4 regions of the Paenibacillus rhizolycopersici genome follow, and region 1 is predicted to be linked to each of the others. Evidence: predicted binding sites of a transcription regulator. Region 1 holds the regulator's gene; each other region holds the start of a gene.
The links. Region 1 encodes Rex, which represses fermentation and respiration genes when NADH is low (regulators of the CRP and FNR family bind a similar motif). Its sites were predicted from a motif close to TTGTGAAATATTTCACAA; they were not measured.
Positions count from the first base shown of each region.

Region 2: IM700_RS14380 (DUF6803 family protein) is a predicted target of Rex. The motif match lies at 3,853-3,870, and genes of this name have one in related genera.
Region 3: IM700_RS19220 (TorD/DmsD family molecular chaperone) is a predicted target of Rex. The motif match lies at 2,007-2,024, and genes of this name have one in related genera.
Region 4: IM700_RS20310 (cytochrome ubiquinol oxidase subunit I) is a predicted target of Rex. The motif match lies at 3,683-3,700, and genes of this name have one in related genera.

Region 1 is NZ_JADCNN020000005.1:51,136-57,293, forward strand. It holds gene IM700_RS07245 (hypothetical protein) at 1-184, opposite strand, end outside; gene IM700_RS07250 (phosphotransferase) at 337-1,338, opposite strand; gene IM700_RS07255 (cell wall elongation regulator TseB-like domain-containing protein) at 1,436-1,921, opposite strand; gene IM700_RS07260 (amidohydrolase) at 1,950-3,248, opposite strand; gene IM700_RS07265 (redox-sensing transcriptional repressor Rex) at 3,245-3,913, opposite strand; gene dinG (ATP-dependent DNA helicase DinG) at 3,932-6,158, opposite strand, start outside.
Region 2 is NZ_JADCNN020000012.1:91,804-97,961, forward strand. It holds gene IM700_RS14360 (sensor histidine kinase) at 1-1,487, opposite strand, end outside; gene IM700_RS14365 (hypothetical protein) at 1,641-1,814, opposite strand; gene IM700_RS14370 (glycerol-3-phosphate acyltransferase) at 1,919-2,560, opposite strand; gene IM700_RS14375 (glycosyltransferase) at 2,557-3,651, opposite strand; gene IM700_RS14380 (DUF6803 family protein) at 3,889-4,374, shown strand; gene IM700_RS14385 (glycoside hydrolase family 130 protein) at 4,448-5,494, opposite strand; gene IM700_RS14390 (DUF3502 domain-containing protein) at 5,520-6,158, opposite strand, start outside.
Region 3 is NZ_JADCNN020000023.1:18,119-24,276, forward strand. It holds gene IM700_RS19205 (MFS transporter) at 1-72, opposite strand, end outside; gene mobA (molybdenum cofactor guanylyltransferase) at 205-876, shown strand; gene moaA (GTP 3',8-cyclase MoaA) at 873-1,880, opposite strand; gene IM700_RS19220 (TorD/DmsD family molecular chaperone) at 2,202-2,897, shown strand; gene IM700_RS19225 (efflux RND transporter permease subunit) at 3,171-6,158, opposite strand, start outside.
Region 4 is NZ_JADCNN020000026.1:32,348-38,505, reverse strand. It holds gene IM700_RS20330 (catalase) at 1-642, shown strand, start outside; gene IM700_RS20325 (ABC transporter ATP-binding protein) at 775-1,563, shown strand; gene IM700_RS20320 (hypothetical protein) at 1,567-3,234, shown strand; gene IM700_RS20315 (nitrous oxide-stimulated promoter family protein) at 3,224-3,637, shown strand; gene IM700_RS20310 (cytochrome ubiquinol oxidase subunit I) at 3,786-5,195, shown strand; gene cydB (cytochrome d ubiquinol oxidase subunit II) at 5,182-6,158, shown strand, end outside.

The DNA of each region.
Region 1 (6,158 bases):
TCAGCTTCAGCGCCAACTCATCAGGTTTGATATCCATTTCGACTTGATTTACACCATCCACACTTTTTACGATATTCTCCAGCGGACGTTCAATCGCCCATTGCCGATACAGGAACCATCCACCAAACAACACAAGGACGGAAATAGCGATGCTTGCAGCAATTGGTCCAATACGCAGTTTCACGTGATGTCCCCCTTATCTATAATAATCATCTCTGTAGTATATCAACCCGTCTATCAAAACTACAAATATGAGTATATCACATCGTATATCAAATATCGAAGGAAAGTGTGAAGATATTTAAAATTTGAAGCTAGCAGTTCTACCCCGAAATGCTACAAATTCTCAAGCATCACTGGCAAGCGGTTGATATTTTCCGCCAGCCACTTCATCTCCCTGGCGAAGCGCGCGGGAGGCGCGCTATGTGGATCCATCTGCCCATGAATCCACCAGACACATTCCATGTACCACAGCATTTGCAGGGATGTCGTTAAGTACCCCGTCTCAAATGGGGCTTCTACCTCCTGTCGATACCCTTCCATAAATGCAGTAGCCAGAGTCAGGTCCAAGTGATCGCTAAACGCACATGACATCACAGCTCGAGCAACATCGAGCCGGGGATAATCATAATTGAAGCGATCGAAATCCAGGACCGCAGCCACAGAACTCTCATTAAACAGCAAATTGTCCATCCAAAGATCCCGATGCGCCCACCCCGATGCAATCTGTTCAAATCGTCCCAGGTCAACGTTTTCCGTTGCAATGCGTTGCGTTTCAATCTCACTCGACAATAAGAGGTTGCCGCTGCGAAGAGCTTGCTCCTGAAGCGTAATCCAATGCTCCAATCGCTCCTCGCGAGCGGGAGGGCAAAACAAGGCGGATTCCTTCCGTCCCAACGTCCCGTCATTAAAAAACCGATGCATTTGGCCTGTGCCCCGTCCTAAATCATAGACTTGATGGATGTTGGCTTGTCCCGGCGGAACCAGTAGTCCCTGACAATACCCCATTACAATGAACTTTTCACCACTGTCCGACTCAAGCATCCTATTCCCGTTCGAGCTAAGAAGCGAAGGGCACGGAAAACCAAGTTCACTTAATCGCATTTGTTGCGATAAGGCCAATTGCAACGTTTCGGGCCGATAGGACTTAAACCGCTCCCTATTATATTGCTTAAGCACAAATTCACCGAAATCCGTGGTAATTTTCCATTTATAATTTAACCAACCTCTTTTAATAGGAATAGCCTGCCGGATTGGACTAGAAAAATGATGGGTAAACGCTTGTTTCAAGTCTTCCCACACCTTATTCTCTTGCCCTGCTGGATCGAGCAACTCCATGCCTTTCCCTCCTTACAAAAAAACGGTCTCGCCATTCAGGCTTTTCGCCTAAACCTCGAAACCGTTTATTAGGAATATTTCTATTTACGACGACCCGTCAGCGATTCGGCAGGGTGAACACTTCCGGTAGCGGTTCGCCCGTTGTAAAACTGAAGAACCGATAATAGTGGTGGTCCTTCTGTTTGTAGAACAGCTGCCAGACCAGTTGGTTATTGTAAATGCCCGGCAGCAGACGGACAACCTGAATACCCGGCAACGTCTGTTTGATGATGGCTCGAACCTGATTCTCGGACTTCCCTTCCGATAGCAATCGCACCTCAGGGTCCTGTCCTTCTCGGAGCCAAACCATCATTTTACGTCCGGATTCGTCTTCCCCCTGCACGACCCAGGTGACTTCATCCCATACCGACTTCCACACCTCGTCTCCCTGGACCAGGTCCGTCTCCTGCTTCGCCTGTTGAACGGCCTCTCTTTCGGCTCTCCACGTATCCTCATGAATGTATAGATAAAACCGGTGGAGACCAAGGAGCACGATCAACAGGATCACGATGGACAGCAGAATCCATTGGGTTCGCTTCCTCAACCTTCTCTTCCTTTCCTATCCTAGCGTATTACCGTGCCAGCAGTCCCTCGAACGCAGCTTGAGCGTCGTGCCGAATACGCTCCTCATCAAGCGTCAGGCAAGCCCCGTGTTTGACGACCTGTTTGCCATTCACCCAAACGTGCTCCACGTCTTTTGGTCCAGCAGAATACACGGTGTGCGAGATGAAATCCGTTCGCGGCAGAAAATGAGCCTGCTCCGTGTTCAAGGCGATGAAATCCGCCTTCATGCCAGCCGCAAGCTTCCCGGTGTTCGGCAAGAAGACCGACTTCGCGCCGTACTCCGTCCCCATCTTGAGTGCTTCTAGAGCCGGAATCGCCGTCGGATCCCCGGATACGCCTTTATGAATCAGCGCGGCCAAACGAATCTCCTCCAGCATGTCCAGGTTATTGTTGCTGGCTGCACCGTCAGTACCCAGCGATACCACCACTCCCTTCTTCAGGAGCTCCGGTACTCTGGCAACGCCGCTGGCCAACTTTAAGTTGCTACCCGGATTATGAGAGACGGTAACGCCATGAGAAGCCAAGACCTCGATTTCCTCGTCCGTCAAATGTACGGCATGGGCGAGCAGCGTCGGGCGGGAGAACATGCCCAGCTTCCGCAGGTGCTCTACCGGGCGAACGCCGTAATCGTTCACGTTCTGCTCCACCTCGGCGCGTGTCTCCGACATATGCGTATGCATCGGTAGATCGAGATCGTGGGCGGCTTGTACGAACTTCTCGATGAAAGCCGGCGGACAGGTATATGGCGCATGAGGCGACATCATCGTCGTGATGCGTCCTTCCGCTTTACCGTGCCAATTCTGGGCAAACGCGATCGCTTCTTTAAGCTTCTGATCCTGCTCTTCCGGCGAGCATAGCCCGATCGCTCCGCGCATCAGTACGGCGCGAATGCCGGATTCCTCGACAACCTTGGCGACTTCGTCCATCTGATCGTACATATCCAAGAACGTGGTCGTACCGCCTTTAAGCATTTCCAGTACGGACAGCGCCGTTCCAGCATAAACGTCAGCAGCGGTAAACTTGGCTTCCATCGGCCACATTTTCTCCTGCAGCCAGGTTTGCAGTACCATGTCATCCCCATAACCGCGCAACAGCGACATCGCCGCATGACCATGGGTGTTAATCAGTCCTGGCAAAAATAACAAGCCTTTGCCGTCAAACGTTTCGGCGCCTTCCACGCCTTCCGGGCGCTCTTCTCCGATATAGGTGATCGAATCGCCTTCAACAAGCATATATCCATGAATCACGGGGCGATTGGTCTCCAGTACGGCAAACGTCCCGTTCTTAATTAACCATTTACGACTCATACGTTGGCTTGTTCCTTTCCATCCTCCAGATAATATGCCAAGCTAAGCAGGTCTGTAGTGAAATCGGCCGCATGAATCCGCACTTCCGACGGCACCTTGAGAATCGTTGGCGCGAAGTTCAGGATGGCTCCGATCCCGGCCGCAACCAGCTCGTCTGCCACGCGCTGGGCTTCTGTGTCAGGTACCGTAATGATCCCAATACGGATATTATTCGCTCGTACCGTAGCTACCAGCTCCTCAATCGGTTGAATCGTGATGTTGTTGATTTGGGTACCGATCTTTGCTGGCGATGCGTCGAACACGGCGACGATTTTCATATTATCCTTCAAATAAGCATTATAATTCGAAAGGGCTTGCCCTAGATTACCGGCACCGACTAACGCCACGTTAATTTGCTGGTCCAGGTTGAGAATCTGTTGAATCTTCTCGATTAGGTAAGCCACGTCATAGCCGATCCCCTTCCGACCGAAATCGCCGAAATACGCTAAATCCTTGCGGATTTGCGCGGGATTCAGATCCAACTTCTGGCCCAGCTCCTGCGAGGAGACCGTGGGGACCTCCCTGCGGCTGAGTTCGTTCAAGAAACGCAGGTAAACCGGCAGTCTGCGGACGACGGCGTCCGAAATTTTTTCTGACTTCATGCTTCGTTTCCCCCTATTCTTCAATGCGATCAATAAAGCGGTTTAGGCTTCGGGATTCAACCATTCCGAGATGCGAGGTACCATTTGATTCATCGGCATATGCTCCATCTTCGGTCCGGGCAAAGAGTATAAAAAATACTTCCCATAGTAAGACTCCAGGATACGGGTATCATAAACGATTACGATGCCACGATCCTGCGAGGAACGGACGAGTCGCCCGAATCCTTGCTTGAAGCGGATAACCGCCTGCGGGACGGATAACTTCATAAATGGGTTTTTCTTCTCCCGCTGCAGCCGCTCACTCTTGGCTTCCACCAGCGGATGGTTCGGCGGTTGAAAAGGCAGCCGCACGATCGCTAAACTTGTCAGCGCCTCGCCGGGGATATCTACCCCTTCCCAGAAACTGCTCGTCCCCAGCAGCACCGATGCATTTTGACCCTGGAAGCGCCGAGTCAGCTTGGAACGGCTACCGCTGTCCATCCCTTGCCCGATGACGGTGATCCCCTGCGCCGAGAGCAACTCTTTCAGCGGGTCATACACCTGTCTCAGCATCCGGTAGGACGTAAACAGCACCAGCATGCGGCCTTGCGTAGCCACCGCGGAATCTGCCAACGACTGCACCAACGTGTTAATGAAGTGATCATCTCCCACGCTGCCCTTTACGCTCGGAAAATCACGCGGAATGACTAAGAGTGCCTGGTCCCGGTAATTAAACGGAGATGGCAACATCGACGTAATCAACCGTTCCTCTTCCGCCGCCTCCGTCAGACCCAACTGCTCGATCATATATTGAAACGACTTATCGACTGACAATGTCGCGGAAGTCATAACTACGCTTTTTTTCCGATCGAAGAAAAATTCCTTCAACTGGGCGCTAACGTCAATCGGCACCGCGTACATTTGCAGCGAGCGGCTGCGGTAATTCCCGTTGGCTTCCATCCAATAAACCGTGTCTTCGCTTTCCAGCTTCATGAAAAACCGCAGTGATTCCCGTTCTCCAGCTAAATCCTTAAACAAGCCGCTGATATCGGTAAGCAGGCTTTCCGCAGCATAATCATCCTGCTCCTCCCGAATCTCGGACAGGAGACGATCCCCTTTGCGAAGCACGTCGCCCAGACCCACGTAAATCTGGTTTTCGAGCGCGGTCAGTGTCTCCCAATCCTTCGGCTTTCGGGTCGGCAGCAGCCGATATACGAATTGCCCCGGATCGCCGGGGGCCGCATCGCTGCGATCCGGCATCAAGCTGAACAGCAGCTCGCTGAGCTTGTCCCAGCTCTCTTTCACATCCACCAACGTTGGGTAGATGCCATCGATCACTGCGCACCATTCCGCAGCTTTCTCCGCGGACGACGCATCTATCGAGCTCCGAAGATTAGCCAACTGCCCTGTCTTGCTGTCTTTAAACAACCGGGTCAGCGTATGGACCACCGTAAAGTATTTCATATGAATGCCAAGATGCTTGCCGGCCACATCTTCCAAATGATGCGCCTCATCGATGACCAGCCGCTCATAGCCTGGTAGCAGCTGGTGCCCGGCCTGAATGTCCGTAAACAATTTAGAGTGGTTCGTGATGACCACGTCCGCTACTCCGGCTTCGTGTTTGGCACGATGATAGAAGCATTTGCGGAACCAGGGGCAGGATCGGCCTAAGCAGGATTCCGATTCACTGGCTACCGTCTCCCAGAAGTCGCCGCCGCGGTTTCCGAGATTCAACTCTTCATCGTCGCCGTTTTCCGTTTGTGTCAGCCACACAACCATTTGCGCGGCCGTCATCACCTCTTCTTTAGGTGTTGCGAAGTCTTTTCTATTCATTTTATGTTCAAATTTGCGCAAGCACAAATAATGCTGCCTTCCTTTAAATACGGCTGCGCGGAAAGGAAAAGGCACGACTTCCGTCAATAGCGGCACGTCGCGCTCCCGCAGCTGCTCCTGCAGGTTGATGGTATGAGTGCTGACCATTACCTTCTCTTCATTCTTTACACTGTGGTAAATGGCCGGCAGGAGATATCCCAAGGATTTACCGGTCCCCGTTCCGGCTTCGACCAGCAGATGCTTGTCTTCCTCGAAAGCCCTCATGACCTCATTCAGCATCATGTTCTGGGCTTCTCGCTCCTCATACTGCGGCAAACGCTCTCGCAGCCGTTCCCGAACCTGTTCCATGAACTGCTCGAACGTCACATCCGCCAGCGGATTTCGATCCGAACTGTCCCTTGGCGCTTGAATGTCCAGCCAATCCTCCACCTGCAGGGCGAATTGACGATAGTACACG
Region 2 (6,158 bases), on a different contig from region 1:
AGGTTATCGCCTTGCCGTCTCCCCGTAATGACGATCGCGATGGATTCGCCAAACCAGGCGTGTTTAAACGTATTTTCCACGAACGGCTGCAGGATGAGCTTCATCACCTGCACCTGCAGAACCTCCGGATCTACGTCCATGTAGACGGAAAAAGCGCCGGCGTATTTCACCCGCTGAATGTCCAGATAGGTCTCCACCTGCATCAATTCATTCTCCAGCGGCGTAAATACGTTTCCTTGATTCAAAGTCAGCCGGTAAAACCGCGATAGGCCCTGAACCATGTCCGTCACTTTGGCTGTTTCGCCCAGGTTGGCCAGGCTGCTGATCGTCGACAGCGTATTATACAGAAAATGCGGATTGATTTGAGCCTGAAGCGCCTCCAGCTCGGCCTGTTTCTTCTGGATTCCCTGCACGTACACGCTGTTGATCAGCCCCTGGATATTGGCGGCCATGACGTTAAACGCGTCGGCGATATGCACGAATTCGTCATTCCCCGAGAAGCGAATCCGCTTCTGAAAGTTGCCTTCCTGAAACGAGCGGACGAGCCAAACAATCCGCTTCATCTTCCGGCCGGACAACCGGGCCACAATATACCCGATAAACGCCATGCCGATGAAGCTGATCCCGCATACGGTTATAATCACGCGCTGCAGCCTGCCGGCATCTTTGGTCAGGTACGCTTTTGGAACCAGCGCTTCAATGACAAAATCAGAGCCTGGAATCGGTTCGTGCAGGCTTAAATAGTCGTCATGCTGAGCCCCCATTTCAGCGTTGCCCCGTTGGTAGAGCAGGGTGCCGTCCGACGCAACGTCAATTAACCGCACGGTGATTCCCTGCTCGACGGGAAAGGTAGAGAAGTCGCCAAATAAGTCATCTAGGGAAGCGGTGATTCGAACGTAACCGATCACGGTCATGTTGCCGCTGTACGAAACCAGCCGGCGGATGTGGGAAATGTTCCCGAGCCGCTGATCGGTGTCGATCTGTAACCAGATGTTGTCTCGTTCGGAATCCTTGAACTCTTTATACCAGGCGCTATCCTTGATATCCTCAAACGGCAGGATGTAATAATCGCTGTCCTTGATCGGCTCTTCCAAATTATCGCCCGACACGATGTTGAGCTCGCTGTTCAGCGTATAGAGCATCAGCCGGATATCGTTCCCAAACAACTTAAGTGGAGCGGTGATTTCCGGAACAATCTCGTCGAGCATCACGAGATAAATGTCATAGGGTTCGCCTTTAGCCTGCAGCGCTCGCTGAAAAGCCAAATCGCTGAATAAAGTGTCCGACATCCGCTGGATTTCGTCCATCTGGTAACGGATGTTGTTCCGAGCCTGCTCCATGCCGGTACGGATGTTCGTCTCGGCCATCTCCGTCCGGGACTGGATCAGCATCGTGTACGATACGTAGCCGATGATGGCGTCCGTCAACAGTACAAGCAGCAAGTAGGGAATCAACATTTTGTAAGTGAAAGGAATGTATTTTTTCATCGGATCGCCAGGCTTCCTCATCTTTTTAATCGCTTACACTAAACCACATACTCATCATATCGGCCCTTGTCCGGAAAATAAACAGCAAAAAAATAACCAATCTGGGTCGATGGCCTACTCTTGGCCAACCCAAATTGGTTTATAGGGTGTTCCTTATAAAACCTCGGCGTTCTTTACGGCATGTTCCCAGCTGGGAAAATAAAACAAAGCGTTGCGCATTAACTCCGGATCGTTTTGCTTGACCTGCTTTTTGCTTAGCGAAACCCCATCACTCTGCAACCTTTTGATTCGGCGGACAACTTCATCCGCTCCTAGAGTAGCATCCATACAGCTTTGCTCCTTCCGTATCAAGTTGTTTATAGGTTTTCTAGTTAACACCCAATATATACCTCGTTTTCTATTTTATTTCCATAGTTGGCCGTATCCACCGATCACAACGTGACTCCGTTACCGGAACGGGGGAGATTTCCGCCCTTTCCGGTTAGGAAGGCCCGAATCGCCTGCCGATTGGCGTAAGCCATCACCAACAGGTTCACCAGCCATACGCCCCAAATGGCTAGAGGGTAGCCCGCAGCCAAAAGATAGATCGACAATAACGCCATCCCCGCCACAACCTGGAGCCCGTCGGCTTCCCGCGATGCATATTTGCCCTTTTTATAGAAGAAAAATGCCGCGAGCAACACCGCCAGAATGACCGCGTAGGCCAACGCCGCCTCAAATCGGGTTAACGCGCTCCAAACGCCGAAGGTTACCGCGATCGCCTTACCTCCCTTGAATTTGAGGAACGGAGAAAAGGCGTGGCCCAGAATCGGCGCGGCGGCGACGATGGTCATCCCATAATCCAGCCCCAGCATTCCCGATTCCACCAGAAACACCAGAGGCACATACCCCTTTAGGAAATCCAGCAGAATTCCCGCCAAACCCCAGCGGTAACCGGCGGCTCGCCATAAATTAAACGCCCCCGGATTGCCGTCCCCAACATGCTTCAAATCCTTCCGGACCAACTTTCCTAGCCAATAAGAGAACATCAACGCCCCACACAAGAACTCGGCGACAGCCAGCCAGAGGATCATCGGTCTCCCCTGCTTCCGACCTGCACGTCCCGGCCTTTCCAGGTGACCGATCCGCGAAACGTCACCTGATAAGCTGAATAGATGAGCACCACCAGGAAAAATAACGTGGACAACACATGTATCAGGGGCATGAATTTGCCGAATTTCCCGACATCACGCACCAGGAAATAAAGCTGCGCTGCATACAGCAAATATCCGATCAGCACTGGATAAAGCCATGACGTATTCCAAAGGAATAACGCGCCTTCGGAAGCGATCAACCCGATTAGCCACGCGGCAACCAGCAGCGTGGTAGCGGGCCGCAGCTTGGCGGTGCTCAACACAGCACCTTTGCCAAACCCCTCCAACTCGCTGCGAATCCCGTTCGGGTACATGCGGAAGGAGACGAGGCCGCCGCCGAGAAAATTGGACACGGGGATCCCCGCCGCCCGGAATTTGGCGCCGAGGTTCAAATCGTCCAACAGCTCCGAACGGATGCTGTCATGGCCCTGGATCGTCTCGTAATCGCGGCGCGTCGTCACGATACAGGAGCCATACAGCCCCTTGTTCGGGCTGTTTCGTTCAAACGGCGAAGTAAATGCAAATACGCCCAGGACGTTAGTGATTAACGCCAGGCGTTCGTAAAACTTCTCCGTCACATGAAACGGCACCGCGGAAATGACGCCTCCCGCCTCGGCCCGTGCCCGCAGCAACGACTCTAGGCCTCGGGGTGCCAGGCGGACGTCGGCGTCCAAGAAGGCGATCACGTCGCCAGTCGATTGCCGATACCCGTTCCAAACCGCCCAGGTCTTCCCCGTCCAGCCGGGAGGCAGAGGCTCGTTCTGGATCACGTGTACCCCGTAACTCGTGGCAATGTCATAGGTTTCATCCTCAGAAAAATCGTCCACCACGATAATCTCATGGGGCGGACAGGTCTGCTGCTGTAACGAACCTAGCAACTGCGGCAAATTCCCGGCTTCGTTCCGCGCCGGGATGATGACCGACACCTTTTCACCGCCGCAATACGACGCTTCCTGTCTGGGAAGCACGACTCTCCGAAACAGCATCCATCCCGCAATCCACCCGATTGCCAATACGATCCAAACTCCCATCGCTGCCCCACCTCTCCGTTTACCGGAAATAAAGTGAAATCACGTATATGAGTATTCTATGTCCGTAATAGCATAGATGTCCGAAAAAGTATGAGAGACTACCGCTAGTGTAGTCGACATTCCCAGTTTTTTCAACGAATCCGGGCAATAAATTCTACATGGGTTCTCCATACTTTCCACACAATTGCTCTGTAGAATGGGTTGTGAATCAAATAACTTACTTGGAGGAAACGAAACATGAGCATGACGCACTACATGTCTTTGCTGGCGGATAACCAGCCGTGGAACTTGATTTTATTCATGGCGATCCCCGTTATCTTTGCAGAGACGATCACCGTCACCGAATTTATCATCTTGTTTAACCGGGGGCGGCAGGGCGGCCTCAACACCTTCAATAAAATCTGCAGCATCTTGGCAGGGCTTTATTTTACCGGCATTTTCCTCTATTTGTTCCCTACGGCGTTCATTCCTTTGACCGTTAACGGCGAATGGCACACCTGGGTAGACGTCGTGGCTGTCGGGTTCTACCTGAGCGGGGCGTTCTTCCTGTTGCCGTTGGCGCTGCTAGAACTTGGCGTCATTGGCCGCAAGCGATCCGAGGACGAGAAGCTAAAGATGCACTTTATCCTCGTCAGCGGATTCCTGATCGTGGCCCATATCGCCATGATCTTCGGGATGGTCAATCCGGAAATCGTCGGCGGGATGGCTGGGATGTCCCATTAAGCAAGCGAAGCCCCTTCCGGATGGAAGGGGCTTTTTATTTGCATCTGATGTTGAATTTCCTAACCCTATGATTTTATGATAACGTGCTAAAGATGTCGTCCAGCGGAATATCCGCCACCGCCATCACTTCGTCCGCCGCCCCATAGTACATGCGGACGGTATCCCCGACCAGCAGCGCACCGCAGGAGAACACGACCCCGCCGAAAAATCCGTTCACCTCATAATCCGCTTCCGGCTCGATAAACGGCCGAACCGATCGCCCGATGACTTTTCCCGGATCTTCCAAATCAAGCAGTACCGCCCCCATACAATAACGATGGTTGGTATCCGCCCCGTGGTACAGCGCCAGCCAACCGCGCTCCGTGCGGATCGGAACCGCGCCGCCGCCCATTCGCGCCGAATCCCAGCCTTGCTCGCTTAGGCCCATCAGAAAGCGGTGATTGCCCCAATGCAAGAGGTCCGGAGATTCGGCGATCCACATTTCGGGGGCGCCGAACGATTTCGGAACCGGACGGTGCAGCGCATAATATTTCCCGCCTATTTTTTCCGGGAACAACATGACGTCTTTATTCTCGGGAGCCAGCATTAGCCCGTGCCGTTTGAACGTGCGGAAGTCCTTCGTTTCCACTAAGCCTGCGCCAACGCCGCGAACGGACGCGGAACTGTAGGTGATGTAATACGTATCCCCGATTTGGGTTACTCGCGGATCTTCCATCCCCCAAGCTTCCAGGGCATTCTCCGGGAACAGGGCCGGCTGCGGATCGATGTCGAAATGAACGCCGTCCCTGCTTCTTGCGACACGGAGATGGGAGAGGGACGTAAGCATGACCACCCGTCCGTCCATCGCGACAAAGCGCGAATCGGAGAAATCGTAACGCGGATCGGTATCTTCATAACGCTCCACGATCACCTCGGTACCCGCTTCGTTTAACCGGGGAACAAGCACTTCGCCGGCCCGGACCGAAATCGGCGCTTCCGCGACGCGAAGAAGCAGAATCGTTTCGTCTTCGTATTGGGCAACACCGGCGTTAAATGCCCCCAACACTTTAAAATCAGGGCGCGAGGGCTTAACATCCTCCGCTCGGATCACAGGATTTTGCGCGCAGCGTTTCACATTCATAGATGAAGTACCTCTTTCTGTTATGTTATTTGCCGGATGCCACGGCATCGATTTGCGCTTGAATTTCATCGATGACTTTTTGCCCGCCTACGCCCATGATTTTCTCCTCCAACATCGCTTTGCCTTTATCCGCGGGCAGCACGCCTTGGGCTAGCGGCAGGAATAAAGAGTCGTGGAACGGCGTGATTTTGGCGTATTCGGTTTTGACTTTTTCAGCATCAAAGGTGAACCCTGCCGTTGGGCTGAGCGTAAAGTTAGCCGGGTCGGCGGAGAAATCGAACCACTTCTTGTCGTCCGCCATCATCGTATCCGGCGTGCGGTTGAGCGTCGGACGCCAAGTCAGTGTATAGCCCGGGAAAACATAGCTCGAAAGCACCTTATAACTCGTATCGCCGACAGGTTCCCAATCCTTCCCTTGGATACCGTATTCCATCAAATCGTGGTTTTCCTTGATCGACAGCCAATTGGCTACATCCATAGCCAGATCGGCATGCTTCGAGGAGGCGGGAATGCAAAGGAAATTCCATTGTTGGAAGGCGGTATACGGTTTAGCTTTATCGCCGTTCGGCACGAAAACCTCCAGCTTGTCGCTTCCGTCCTTCAGCATTTCCGCATATTTCAGCCCTTCTACGCCGTCTGCCGCATAATAAGTAGCGGCGTACTT
Region 3 (6,158 bases), on a different contig from region 1:
GAAAAAGTTAAGCAGCCCTAGCGGCAACAACGAAAAGGACGAATGTCGTCTTTTGTCCTGCAAACGCGCCATTCCTTTCTGTCCGGGTCCAAGTGGTCACAACAGGAAGCTTGTGACTATGCTCCCAATGTAACACACAGGTGAAAGGGGATACAAACCAAGTTTTTTTGGATTTACCATAATTTATGCATCGGGGGAAAATGGATGAACACGACTGCGATCATTTTAGCCGGAGGACGATCAAGCCGCATGGGCAGCGATAAGGCGCTTCTTGAACTTGGCGGGTTGACGGTGCTGGAACGTCTGATCCGAGAGCTGGAGCCGGTAGCTTCGCGAATCGTGATTGCGGCAGGCAACGAGGCGGCCTATGGTCGGTTCGGCAAAGAAGTCGTGACCGACGATTATCCGGGGGCCGGGCCACTGGCCGGGCTGCATGCGGGGCTGGAGAGCTCAGCCTCACTCTGGAACCTCGCGGTGGCTTGTGATACGCCGTTTGCGAACCGCGGCTTGTTCCGCGCCTTGCTGGAACGCGCGGAGGCGGCGGAGGCCCTGGCTAATGGCCGGGCAGGTTCATCGGAGGCTGCCTCGGCAAGCCTTGCTGTGACGGAGGCGATCCTCGCCCGCACGGAGGGGCGGGCGCATCCGCTGCTGGCGGCCTACCGGCGTAGCGTGCTTCCGGGTCTGGAAGCACAGCTTCGCGCAGGCCGCCTCAAAATGACGGCTTGGACGGAAACGCTGCACACCGAATACATCGAAGGGGAGGCCCTCGCGTCAGCGACGGGCCTCCCCCTGGAGTGGTGCGCGTTTAATATGAACAAGCCGGAAGATTACGAGCAGGCCCGTATCCGGCTGGAAACGGGCCTGCTGCCGGACTAACCGCCGATCTGTGACATCCGGCGGGTCGTCGGGGTGTGGCTCTGCTGTTTATGCTCCAGCGCCAACGCCATTTCATGGTTTTTCGGCTTAGCGCCCAGCGCCTTCAGGAACAAGGAGCGGATGCCATCGCGGTCGCCAGCCGTCGCAAATGGGCGAACGTGGAGCTCATCCGACCAATACAAGCAGGCTTTGATATGTCCGTCGGCAGTCAAGCGCAGCCGGTTACAGTTGTCGCAGAAATGCTCGCTGACCGGATGAATTAACCCGAACGTACCGGCCGCGCCGGCGATCCGACGGCTTTCCGCCGGCCCGTTGCCGCGGGGGCCTTCGACCGCCTCCACCTCCCAGCCCGATTCCCGGCACACGTCTTCCACGGCCGTCAGGGGCAAGTAGGTTTGGCGCCAGGTCTCGCTGGCACTGCCGATCGGCATGTATTCGATAAAGCGCACATGCAGCGGTCGGTCAATGGTTAGCGCGAGAAAATCGCGGATCTCGTCCTCATTGACTCCTTTCATTAGGACCACGTTCAGCTTGATTGGCTCGAAGCCAACCTCGACGGCGGCCTGGATTCCTTCCAGCACCTTTTCCACCTCACCGCCGCGAGTAATCATGGCAAAACGGTCCTGTCGCAGCGAATCCAAGCTGATGTTCACCCGCTTCAATCCCGCTTGCTTCAGCAGCTCCGCTTTTTTGGCCAGGAACATCCCGTTCGTAGTCAATGCAATATCTTCAATGCCCGGAATGGCCGAGAGCATAGTAACAAGTTGTTCTAAATCCTTACGCACCAGCGGTTCTCCGCCGGTTAGCCGAATCTTACGGAGGCCCATCGGAGCAAGAGCCGATACCGTCTCGGCAATTTCTTCGTAGCTCATGATTTCCTCATGCGGTTGAAAAACCATTCCCTCGGCAGGCATGCAGTAGACGCAGCGCAAATTACAACGGTCGGTGACCGAAATGCGCAGGTAATCGTGCTTTCGCCCAAAAGGGTCAAGCAGTTGCTCCATGTGTACGCCTCCTTTCTATCTAGGTGCTTCAAATTTTATATATATTCAACCGGGTAGTCAATGCGTTGACACACACTGTTCAAGTATATTCTGTGGCGGACGATGATACAATGAAAGTAGAGTAAAGTGTAAAAAAGATCACATAAAAGCGCTTACATTGTAAGGTATAATTCATGTAAGCGATACGTGATCCCCCTTAATCATGTGTCGGTATATGCATTCGAGATGATTTCCGACAACTTTTAAGGAAGTCATCTTTTTTTTTGGTCTATAGGATCGGAAGCTGACTTTTGAACAACCTATACAGGGAGATGAATTCAGATGGCTATGCTGTTCAAACCTTTGGTCTACACACAGGAGCAGGTTCAGTGGCTTGAAACTCGGGGGATGGTTTATCAGTTGTTGATGGACTTTCTGAGTCGTCCGCCGCGGATGTCTTTGATCGCTCAGTGGCGTCGCAAGGTGGAACAGAACCCGAAGGCGGCAGTCAGCCAGGGCGGACAGAGGCTCAAGGCCTATCTGGAGAGCATCCCCGAAGAGGATTTTCGCAGCGTTTGCCATCAAGAAGCGAGGGAATTCGAGCGCTTGTTTACGGGCCGTGAGGCGGTGATCCCATCATGCGAGAGCTTGTTTCGCAGTCGCCTAGAAGGGTCAAGTGCTTTGGCTTGCAGCGCCGAAGTCCGCAAGGTGTACATGGAGAACGCGGTTGTGTTCAATAAATTGAACGGAGAACGCGACGATCATATCGCGCTGGAGCTGGAATTTATGGCGGTGCTGGCCGAAGGAATGCTGGCCAAAGCCAATCTGCAGCAAAGCTGCCTGGCGCTGGCGGACGCACAGATCCACTTCCTGGAAACCCATTTGCTGAAGTGGGCACAGCCGTTTGCCAAAGAAGTGTTGAAAGCCACGAATAGCCCGCTCTTTACCGGACTGGCTGAAATGATGGATGAATTTCTGGTTAACGATCTTCAGCAGCTTCGCGCTTGGCGGGAAAGCCAGTCGCCGGCGATGGGATAGAAGGAATAAGGCAACGCAAAAGGACCTCAACTTCCGCAGCAATGCGGGGTTGAGGTCCTTTTTTGATAGCCGGTATGATCTCTAACGCGGACCACGGGGCTTATTTGAGCCAATCTCCCCGTGTTGCGATTCTAACGCTTGGGACAGAGCTTATTATCCAATTTCGCGGCCCAAATCCGCTGTTTTGACCAGAATAGAGTTGCGTCGTTACAATCGGGGCGGTTTGAAAAGACGGCGCAGGATATACTACCCTGCGCCATCTTTTTGCTGTTATTACTCCGCTTCTTTGGCCGACAAATCGCGACGGCGGAATTTCATCAAGAATTCGTACACGATCGGCACGATGACCAGCGTGAGCAGCGTCGAGCTGATCAGGCCGCCGATGACGGTGATGCCGAGCCCGCGCGAGATGATCCCTGCGCTGTGCTCCCAGCCGAAGACCAGCGGCAGCAGTGCGCCGATCGTTGCCAAGGCGGTCATCAGAATCGGACGAAGCCGCGTCGTTCCCGCTTCCAGCAATGCTTCGCGGGTCGATAAACCTTCGCGCTCCTTATGGATAACGCGGTCGATCAGCACGATCGCGTTGGTGACGACGATACCGATCAACATGAGCACGCCCATCAAGGCCGAGACGTTTAGCGTCTCTCCGCCGATCAGGAGACCTACCATGGCTCCGATGACAATGAACGGCAGGGAGAACAGAATCGTAAACGGAGCCAGACCGCCGCCGAACGTGACGACGAGGACAAAGTAAACGATGGCGATGGCTGCCAGCATGGCGATGCCCAGTTGGCCAAACGTATCGTTAATCTGTTCGGTTACGCCGCCGAATTTCACGGTGACGCCGTCCGGCAGATCCAGCTTATCGATTTTCTCCTGCAGGCTGGACGAGGCTTTTTGCACGTCGGTGGACGTGATTTTTGCACTGACTTCAACGACCATCTTCCCGTCGATCCGCATGATGGAATCCGGGGAAGTGCCCTTTTCAACCTTTGCAACGTCCTTGATTGGGACTTGAATGCCCAGCGGCGAAGCCAAGGTTTCGTTCTCAATATCGGTGATGCTGTTATAAGTTTGGCTGTCCGTTTCGATATACACGTTGTATTTCTTGCCGTCGATCGCAACCTCTGTCAGGACCGGACGCTCACGAACCGGGCTCAGCTTCATGGCCAATTGGCCCGGCGTCAAGCCCAGGGAGCTCAGCTTCTCTTGGTCCGCAACCAAGGTGTACTGCTCATAGGTTTTCGAGAGGCTGGTATCGCCTTTTTCGAAGTTCTTCGTATCTTCTTTGATCAAAGCAAGGATTTGGTCCGATACCGGCTTGATTTGCTCCAGCTCATCTCCAAATACGTTGACACTAAGCGAACCGCCGCCCAAACCACCGGTCATGAGTTCGGACATATCGCTCCATTCACCTTTCGGAAGCTCGGTTCGCAGACCTTCGATCAACTGTTCCTTCACATCGCTGAAATGATCGGTATCCGGATCATAGGCGATGTAGAACAAGGCCGAATTGGAGGAGCCCATTCCCAGTGGATTGTCGCCGCCAACGGAATACTGCATCTTGTCGACGCCAGGTTGATCCAAAATGTATTTCTCAACAATCAGCATATCCTTCTCCACATCTTCCAGTTGGGTTCCCGGTTCTGGGGAGTAGGTCGCCATTACATATTTATCCTCTTGCTCAGGCAGGAAGCTGACGCCAACCAGCGGATACAGGAACAAGCTGCCAACTAGTAAGACGACCGCAAGCCCGAAGGTAATCAGCTTATGCGACAGCGACCACTCCAGAATACGCCGATAACCGCGGGCAATGCCTCTTGGCTTCTCGTCATGGTGGTGTGACTTACCGAGACCCTTGCGGAACAGCGTATGCGCCAGCGCAGGCACGAGGGTGATAGCAACCAGCAACGAGGCCAGCAGCGAGAAGACCATCGTATAGGCAAACGGCTTGAACAATTCCCCGACCATCCCGCTGACAAAAGCGAGCGGCAGGAACACGGCAATCGTGACGATTGTCGAAGACATAATCGGGACGAACATCTCCCGCGTTGCTTCAATGACCAGCTTGCTGCCCTTCAGCTTCTCGCCGGTCAAGGACAAACGGCGGTAAATGTTCTCGATCACGACGATCGAGTCGTCGACGACGCGGCCGATGGCAACGGTCATAGCGCCTAACGTCATCATGTTCAGCGTAATATCCATCTGCTTCAGGGCCAGAATGGCAATAAGCAGGGACAATGGAATCGAGATAATAGAAATAATGGTGGAACGGATGTTACGAAGGAAGATCAGGATGATCAACACCGCAAATAAGGCGCCAAACAGCGCTTTGGACAACATCGTGTTCACCGAGTCGGTGATCGGCTGACCTTGGTCGAGCAGGACCGTAAAGTTGATATGCTCGTATTGTTTGCCTAGATCTTTAGCTGCATCCTTGACCTGGTTGACAACGTCAACGGTATTGGCATCGTTGGACTTGACGATCTGAATGCCAATCGATTCCTCCCCATTGGTCCGGGAGATCGATTCGGCTTTGCCGATCGTTTCGATGTCGGCGATATCGCCAAGTTTGACGGTCGGGATGCCGGCCGGAACAGCGCCCATGGTTCCGCTAGCGTCAGCACCGGCAGCAGCGCCAGTAGAAGCGCCAGCAGCACCCGCTGCAGCACCTGTGCTGCCTGCAGGCATACCTGCCCCAGCTGCAGCTCCTCCAGCGGCCCCAGCTGTACCTGCTGAACTTGGGATGACCGGAATGGCCAAGTTTTCCAAGTCTTCTACGGTCGTGATGTTGCCGTCAACGACAACGGCTTTCTGGGATTGCTCCAGGCTGAACAATCCAAGCGGAACGCGGAGCGCGGAGCCCTGTACGATCCCCTTCACGGTATCTTCCGTCAGGCCCAGCTCTTTCAGCTTGGCCTGGTCGAACTTCAGGCTGACTTCACGAACGAATTGGCCGGCGATTTGTACTGAAGCGACGCCGTCCAGATCCTCAAGTGCAGGTTTGATGTCGTTCTCCGTAATCCGGGTCAAATCCTCGAGACTGCCGGATTCTTTATCCGATAAACTGAGGGAAACGACCGGCATGGAACTCAAACTGAACCGGGTAATTTGCGGCTTCTGCGCGCCTTCGGGAAGCTGCACATCGTTCAGCGCTTCGCGAACGGCCGCGGTGGCATTGTCTAGGTTCATGCCATATTCGAATTCAATGATCAGCGAGGCGGCGTTCTCCATCGAAGTGGAGGTGACTGTCTTTACGCC
Region 4 (6,158 bases), on a different contig from region 1:
CTTGATCCAACGAAGGTATGGCCGGAGGATCATTATCCGCTGGTGAAGATCGGTACGATGACGCTGAACCGTAACCCCGATAACTTCTTCGCGGAGGTGGAGCAGTCGGCCTTCTCGCCAAGCGTGCTCGTTCCCGGGATCGAATCCTCCGAGGATAAGTTGCTGCAGGGCCGGTTATTCTCTTATCCGGACACCCAGCGTTATCGGCTCGGCGCTAACTACCTGCAAATTCCGGTTAACTGCCCGTATGCTTCCGTACGTAACCATCAGCGGGACGGCCTCATGAATATCAAGCAAGATCCGTCGCCGATCAACTATGAACCCAACAGCTTCGACAGCAGTCCCAAGGAAGATCCGGCCTACCGAGATAGCGTGGTACCGGTCAGCGGACATATCGGTCGCGAGAAAATTGCGAAAACCGACGATTTCACCCAAGCAGGCGAGCTGTACCGGAGTTTCACGGCCGAAGAGAAGGATCACCTTATCGCCAACCTGGTGAACGATCTGAAGCAGACGCCGGAGCAAGTCCAATTGCGTGCCGTGTGCAACTTCTTCCGCGGGGACAGGGAATACGGTATGCGTCTTGCGCAAGGGCTCGGCGTGGATATCAGCAGCTTTATTCCGTCCAATTCCCAGGGATAACGAATCCCTTTTAAATATAGAAGGCATTTTCCGGACCCATAAGGTTCGGGGAATGCCTTCTTGTGTGAGGAATCTTCCGCTTTCATTAGGAAATCTATGGTAAACTGGGGGCAGTGGAAAGGGGATGAATCGATGACTACAACAAAGGATCCGGTGATTAGACTGACGGATTTACGTATGAGCTACGGAGGACGCCAAGTTCTGAACGGCGTTGATTTGGAGGTGTATCCGGGGCAGATTATCGGTTACATCGGGCCAAACGGAGCGGGTAAGAGCACGACGGTCAAGATTATGCTTGGCCTGGTTGAAGGTTATCAGGGGGAGGTGCAAGTCTTTGGGCAGCATCCCGGAGACGGCGGCATCGATTACAAGAAGCGAATCGGATACGTGCCGGAAATCGCCGAACTTTACGATACGCTGACGGCAAGAGAATATTTGACCTTCATTGGCGAGCTGTACGGGTTATCCGCCGATGACGCAGAGATGAAAGCTAGGCGAATGATGACGGAGTTTAGTTTGGGGGACGTGTTTAACTCCCGGGTTACGACGTTCTCCAAAGGGATGAAGCAAAAGGTGCTGCTCATTTCCAGTCTGCTGCACAATCCGGACGTGCTGTTTCTGGACGAGCCGCTGAGCGGCCTTGACGCCAACAGTGTCATGGTTGTTAAGGAAATGCTTGCTCTACTGGCTGCTCAAGGCAAAGCCATTTTTTATTCGTCTCATATTATGGACGTGGTCGAGAAGATTAGCAGCCGAATCGTCCTGTTAGATGGAGGCCGCATTGTGGCCGACGGCAGCTTTGACGAGTTGAAGGAACAAAACCACGAAGGGTCGTTGGAACAGATTTTCAACCAATTGACCGGGTTCAACGAGCATCAGGATATCGCCGGACGTCTCGTGTCTATCGTGCAAGAGGTGTAGCTTATGGAAGAGATGAAGAGCTTGCGAGTGTTGGACCGATTCCGCGGATTATTCGTGAAAATGGGCGTGGACTACCCCGTGATGCGACGAATTCTTCAGGTCAAGCTGACGATGGACGCTAGAAGAGTGCCAACGATGGTGAATAAATCGAGGAAGAAGCAGCAAGCCGAAGCCGAGGACGGGAATCAGTTCTTGCGTTCGCTTTGGTTATACGTTATTTTTGGCGGACTCAGCTCGATGTTTGTATTGATGGGGGACAATTTGCTGTTTCAGATGAGCATCCTGTTCGGCATTATGATGTTTATGGTCATGACCGCGATGATTTCCGATTTCTCCTCGGTGCTGCTGGACATCCGGGATCGGAGTATCCTGGCGACCAAGCCGGTAAACCGCCGCACGATTACGATGGCGAAGACAGTACATATTTTTATTTATTTGTTTTTTCTGACCGGAGCGATCGCAATTATTCCGCTGGCGGTCGGACTGTTTCGGCAGGGGATCGGTTTCTTTGCCTTGATGCTGCTGGAACTGATCCTGATGGACTTGCTGATCGTGGTGCTGACCGCGCTGCTATATTTGGTTGTCTTGCGCTTTTTTGACGGCGAGAAGCTGAAAGATATGATCAATTACGTGCAGATCGGCATGACAATCACCATTGCGGTGGGGTATCAGGTGTTGGTCCGACTATTTGATTTTACGGCTATGGATGTTGTCTTTAAGCCGGCGTGGTGGCAGTACCTGCTGCCTCCGGTATGGGTCGGTGCCTCCTTTCAAACGGTGCTGCATCCGGGGGGAGGTTTAAGCTATGCCGGGCTGGCGGGATTGTCCATCCTTGTTCCGTTGGCGGCCTTTCTGCTGTACCTGAAGCTGATGCCGGCGCTGGAGCGAAACCTGCAGAAGCTGGCGGAGCCTAGTGCCAAGGTCACGAAGGGTTCGGGGAAGGCGCTGCGCCGAATAGCGGATCTTCTTTGCTCTACGCCGCAGGAAAGCGCATTTTTTCGATTTGCCTGGTCATTGATGGGCACAGAGCGGGAATTTAAGTTGAAGGTATACCCTTCCTTGGGCTTTGCGATCGTGTTTCCCTTTATCTTCTTGTTCTCGAATGGGCTGGATCAAGGGTTGGAGGGGATATCGGGCACCCGGATGTATTTGTTCATTTATTTTAGCGGTATCATGCTGCCCACGATCATCATGATGCTGCGCTACTCAAGCCGATATAAGGCGGCCTGGATCTACCAGACGGCCCCGATTTCCGGTGAAGCGCCGATCTACAAGGGGGCTTTGAAGGCCTGCCTGGTCCGGTTGATGTTGCCCTTGTACTTGGTGGAGGCTGCGATATTCGCAGTGTTGTTCGGAGTTTCCATTCTGCCGGACCTGATCGTAGCAGGACTGGCGATGCAATGTTTCGCCATCCTTTGTTTTCTATCCCTACGCAAGGGTCTCCCTTTCTCGGAGCCGTTCGAAGCGGCGGGGCAACAAAATCAAACTTTCGTCATCATGGGGCTCATGCTGCTGCTGGGCGGGTTCGGCTTGCTGCACTGGCTGGCAACGATCATTCCATTTGGGGTTGTTGCCTATGGCGTCCTGATGATCGCAGGGGCATGGTTGGGTTGGAGGATGGCCTTCCGGATGCGTGTTACGGAAAAGGAGGGAGCGCCAAATGGCAACTAACGCCAGCGGGCCGCGGATTCGTCGCGAAAAGACAACCGTGGCCCTGATGATGGCGTTGTATTGCCGTAAAATGCACGGTGCCAACGGGCAGGCCGACCTGCGGCAACCGCGTGCGGCCCTTGTTGAAGCAACCTCTTTATGCGCTGAATGCGCCGAGCTTCACCGATATGCCGAGCAGCGGCTGGACCGTTGCCGGTTCGGGGAAGGCAAGACAACCTGCTTGGCATGCCCCGTGCACTGCTATGCGGCCATCCAGCGGGAGCAAATCCGCAGGGTGATGGCTTTTGCCGGACCGCGGATGTTATGGCATCACCCGATTTTAGCGGTGAGACACCTGCTCGATGGGCAAAAGAAAGCCATTTCACAGGAATGTCAAAATTCAGCGACTACGAAAAAACGTTGATCTGATGCGGTTTTATGAGCAAAATTAGATTTTGTGACATTTCTCATGTGATTTCTGTCACAAAATTATTATTTTTTGTCCGTTCGTTTTCATCATCCGGTGATAGAATTCACATTAGATAATAATCATTAGAAAGTAGGGAAAAGAAATGCTGGATCCGATTGTGCTTGCTCGCCTTCAGTTTGCAGTGACAACGATTTTCCATTTCTTCTTCGTCCCGGTATCCATCGGTCTGGTGCTGCTCATCGCGATCATGGAAACCATGTACGTTACCAAGGGGAAAGAAGAATACAAACGGATGGCGAAGTTCTGGGGGAAACTGTTCCTTATCAATTTTGCGGTAGGGGTCGTGACGGGGATTCTTCAGGAATTCCAGTTCGGCATGAACTGGTCGGATTATTCCCGGTTCGTCGGGGACGTTTTCGGTGCGCCGCTGGCGATCGAAGCGCTGTTTGCTTTCTTTATGGAATCGACGTTTATCGGACTTTGGATTTTCGGTTGGGACCGTTTATCCAAGAAGGTCCATCTGCTGTGCATCTGGCTGGTCGCTTTGGGAACGACGGTTTCGGCGCTTTGGATTCTGGCCGCCAACTCGTTTATGCAGCATCCGGTCGGTTTTGAGGTGAATAATGGACGTGCGGAGATGAACGATTTCTTCGCTTTGGTCACCAATGGACAATTGCTGGTGGAGTTCCCGCACACGGTTCTGGGTGCTTTTGCCACCGGGGCTTTCCTGATCGCCGGGGTCAGTGCGTATAAAATGTTAAGACGTCAGGATACCGCCTTCTTCAAAAAATCGTTTACGATTGGCATCATCGTCGCATTGATCGCTTCGTTTGGGACGGCGTTGTTCGGTCACCAACAAGCGCAATATTTGGTCAAGACGCAGCCGATGAAAATGGCCGCCTCTGAAGGCCTTTGGGGCAAGTCGGGCGACCCTGCGCCTTGGACGTTGTATGCCCATATCGATTCGAACGATGGCAAGAACAATTTTGAAATCAAAATTCCTTACCTGCTGAGCTTCCTGTCCTACAGCAAGTTCTCCGGCGAGGTCAAAGGCATGCACGAGCTGCAAGCCGAATACGAGCAAGCTTACGGTCCTGGGGACTACATTCCCCCTGTTCGGACGACCTTCTGGAGCTTCCGGATCATGATCGCCGCCGGCTGCTTGATGATCGTGCTTGGGTTGTACGGCGCGTATCTGGCTTGGCGCAAAAAGCTCGATAATCCGAACACCTGGTTTTACCGCTTTATGTTGTGGTCGATTTCATTGCCGTTTATCGCGAACACTTCCGGCTGGATCATGACGGAATTCGGACGTCAGCCGTGGACGGTATTTGGGCTAATGCAGACGAAAGACAGCGTTTCGCCAAGCGTAACGGGCGGACAGATCCTGTTCTCGCTGATTGCCTTTACAGCGATCTATTCGGTGCTCGGTGCCGTGTTGGTTTACCTGTTCGTGAAAGTCATCAAGAAGGGACCGAATGACGAAACGGGAGACGGCGCGGATCATTCGGCGGATCCATTCGGTAAGGAGGGATATCATGCTGTCTCTTAATGAGCTCTGGTTTGTCCTTGTCGCGGTGTTGTTTATCGGTTTCTTCTTCCTGGAAGGTTTTGACTTCGGGGTGGGGATGAGTACCAAGTTTTTGGCTAAAAATGATATGGAACGACGTGTCCTGATCAATTCGATCGGACCGTTCTGGGATGCGAACGAGGTTTGGCTGTTGACGGCCGGCGGCGCAATGTTTGCCGCTTTCCCGAACTGGTACGCCACGTTGTTTAGCGGATATTATACTCCGCTGGTCGTATTGCTGCTTGCTTTGATTGCGCGGGGCGTTGCCTTTGAGTTCCGCGGTAAAGTGGATAGCGGGAAATGGAAGGGGACTTGGGACTGGGCGGTTTTCATCGGCAGCCTGCTGCCTCCGTTCCTGCTGGGCGTCGTATTCTCCGGCTTGCTGAAAGGGTTACCGATCGGCGAAGACATGGAAATGAAAGCCGGATTGTTCGATATGGTTAACCTGTATACCTTGGTTGGCGGCATTACGGTCGTGATGCTTTGCCTCGTGCATGGGCTGCTATTCGCTTCCTTGCGGACAACCGGGAGCTTGCAGGAACGGGCCCGCAAGCTAGCTCATAAGCTGCTCATTCCGCTCGCTGCCCTGTTTGTGATCTTCGGCGTGATGACGTACTTCGAAACCGACGTGTTTGAAGTGCGCGGTGTGTTGATCAGCTTAGTAGCGGTCCTGGGCGTCGCCGCCTTCGTGCTGGCTGGCTGGTTCATCCGTAAACAAAGAGACGGCTGGGCGTTTGGGATGACGGGCGCGATGATCGTGTTGTCGATCGCTGCGGTATTTGTCGGCTTGTTCCCACGGGTCATGGTCAGCTCGATCAGCGAGGCCTTCTCCTTAACGATCGATAACGCGGCCTCCGGGCACTACTCCCTGAAAGTCATGACCATCGTGGCGTTAAGCCTGCTGCCGTTCGTGCTGGGTTATCAAATTTGGAGTTATTTCGTCTT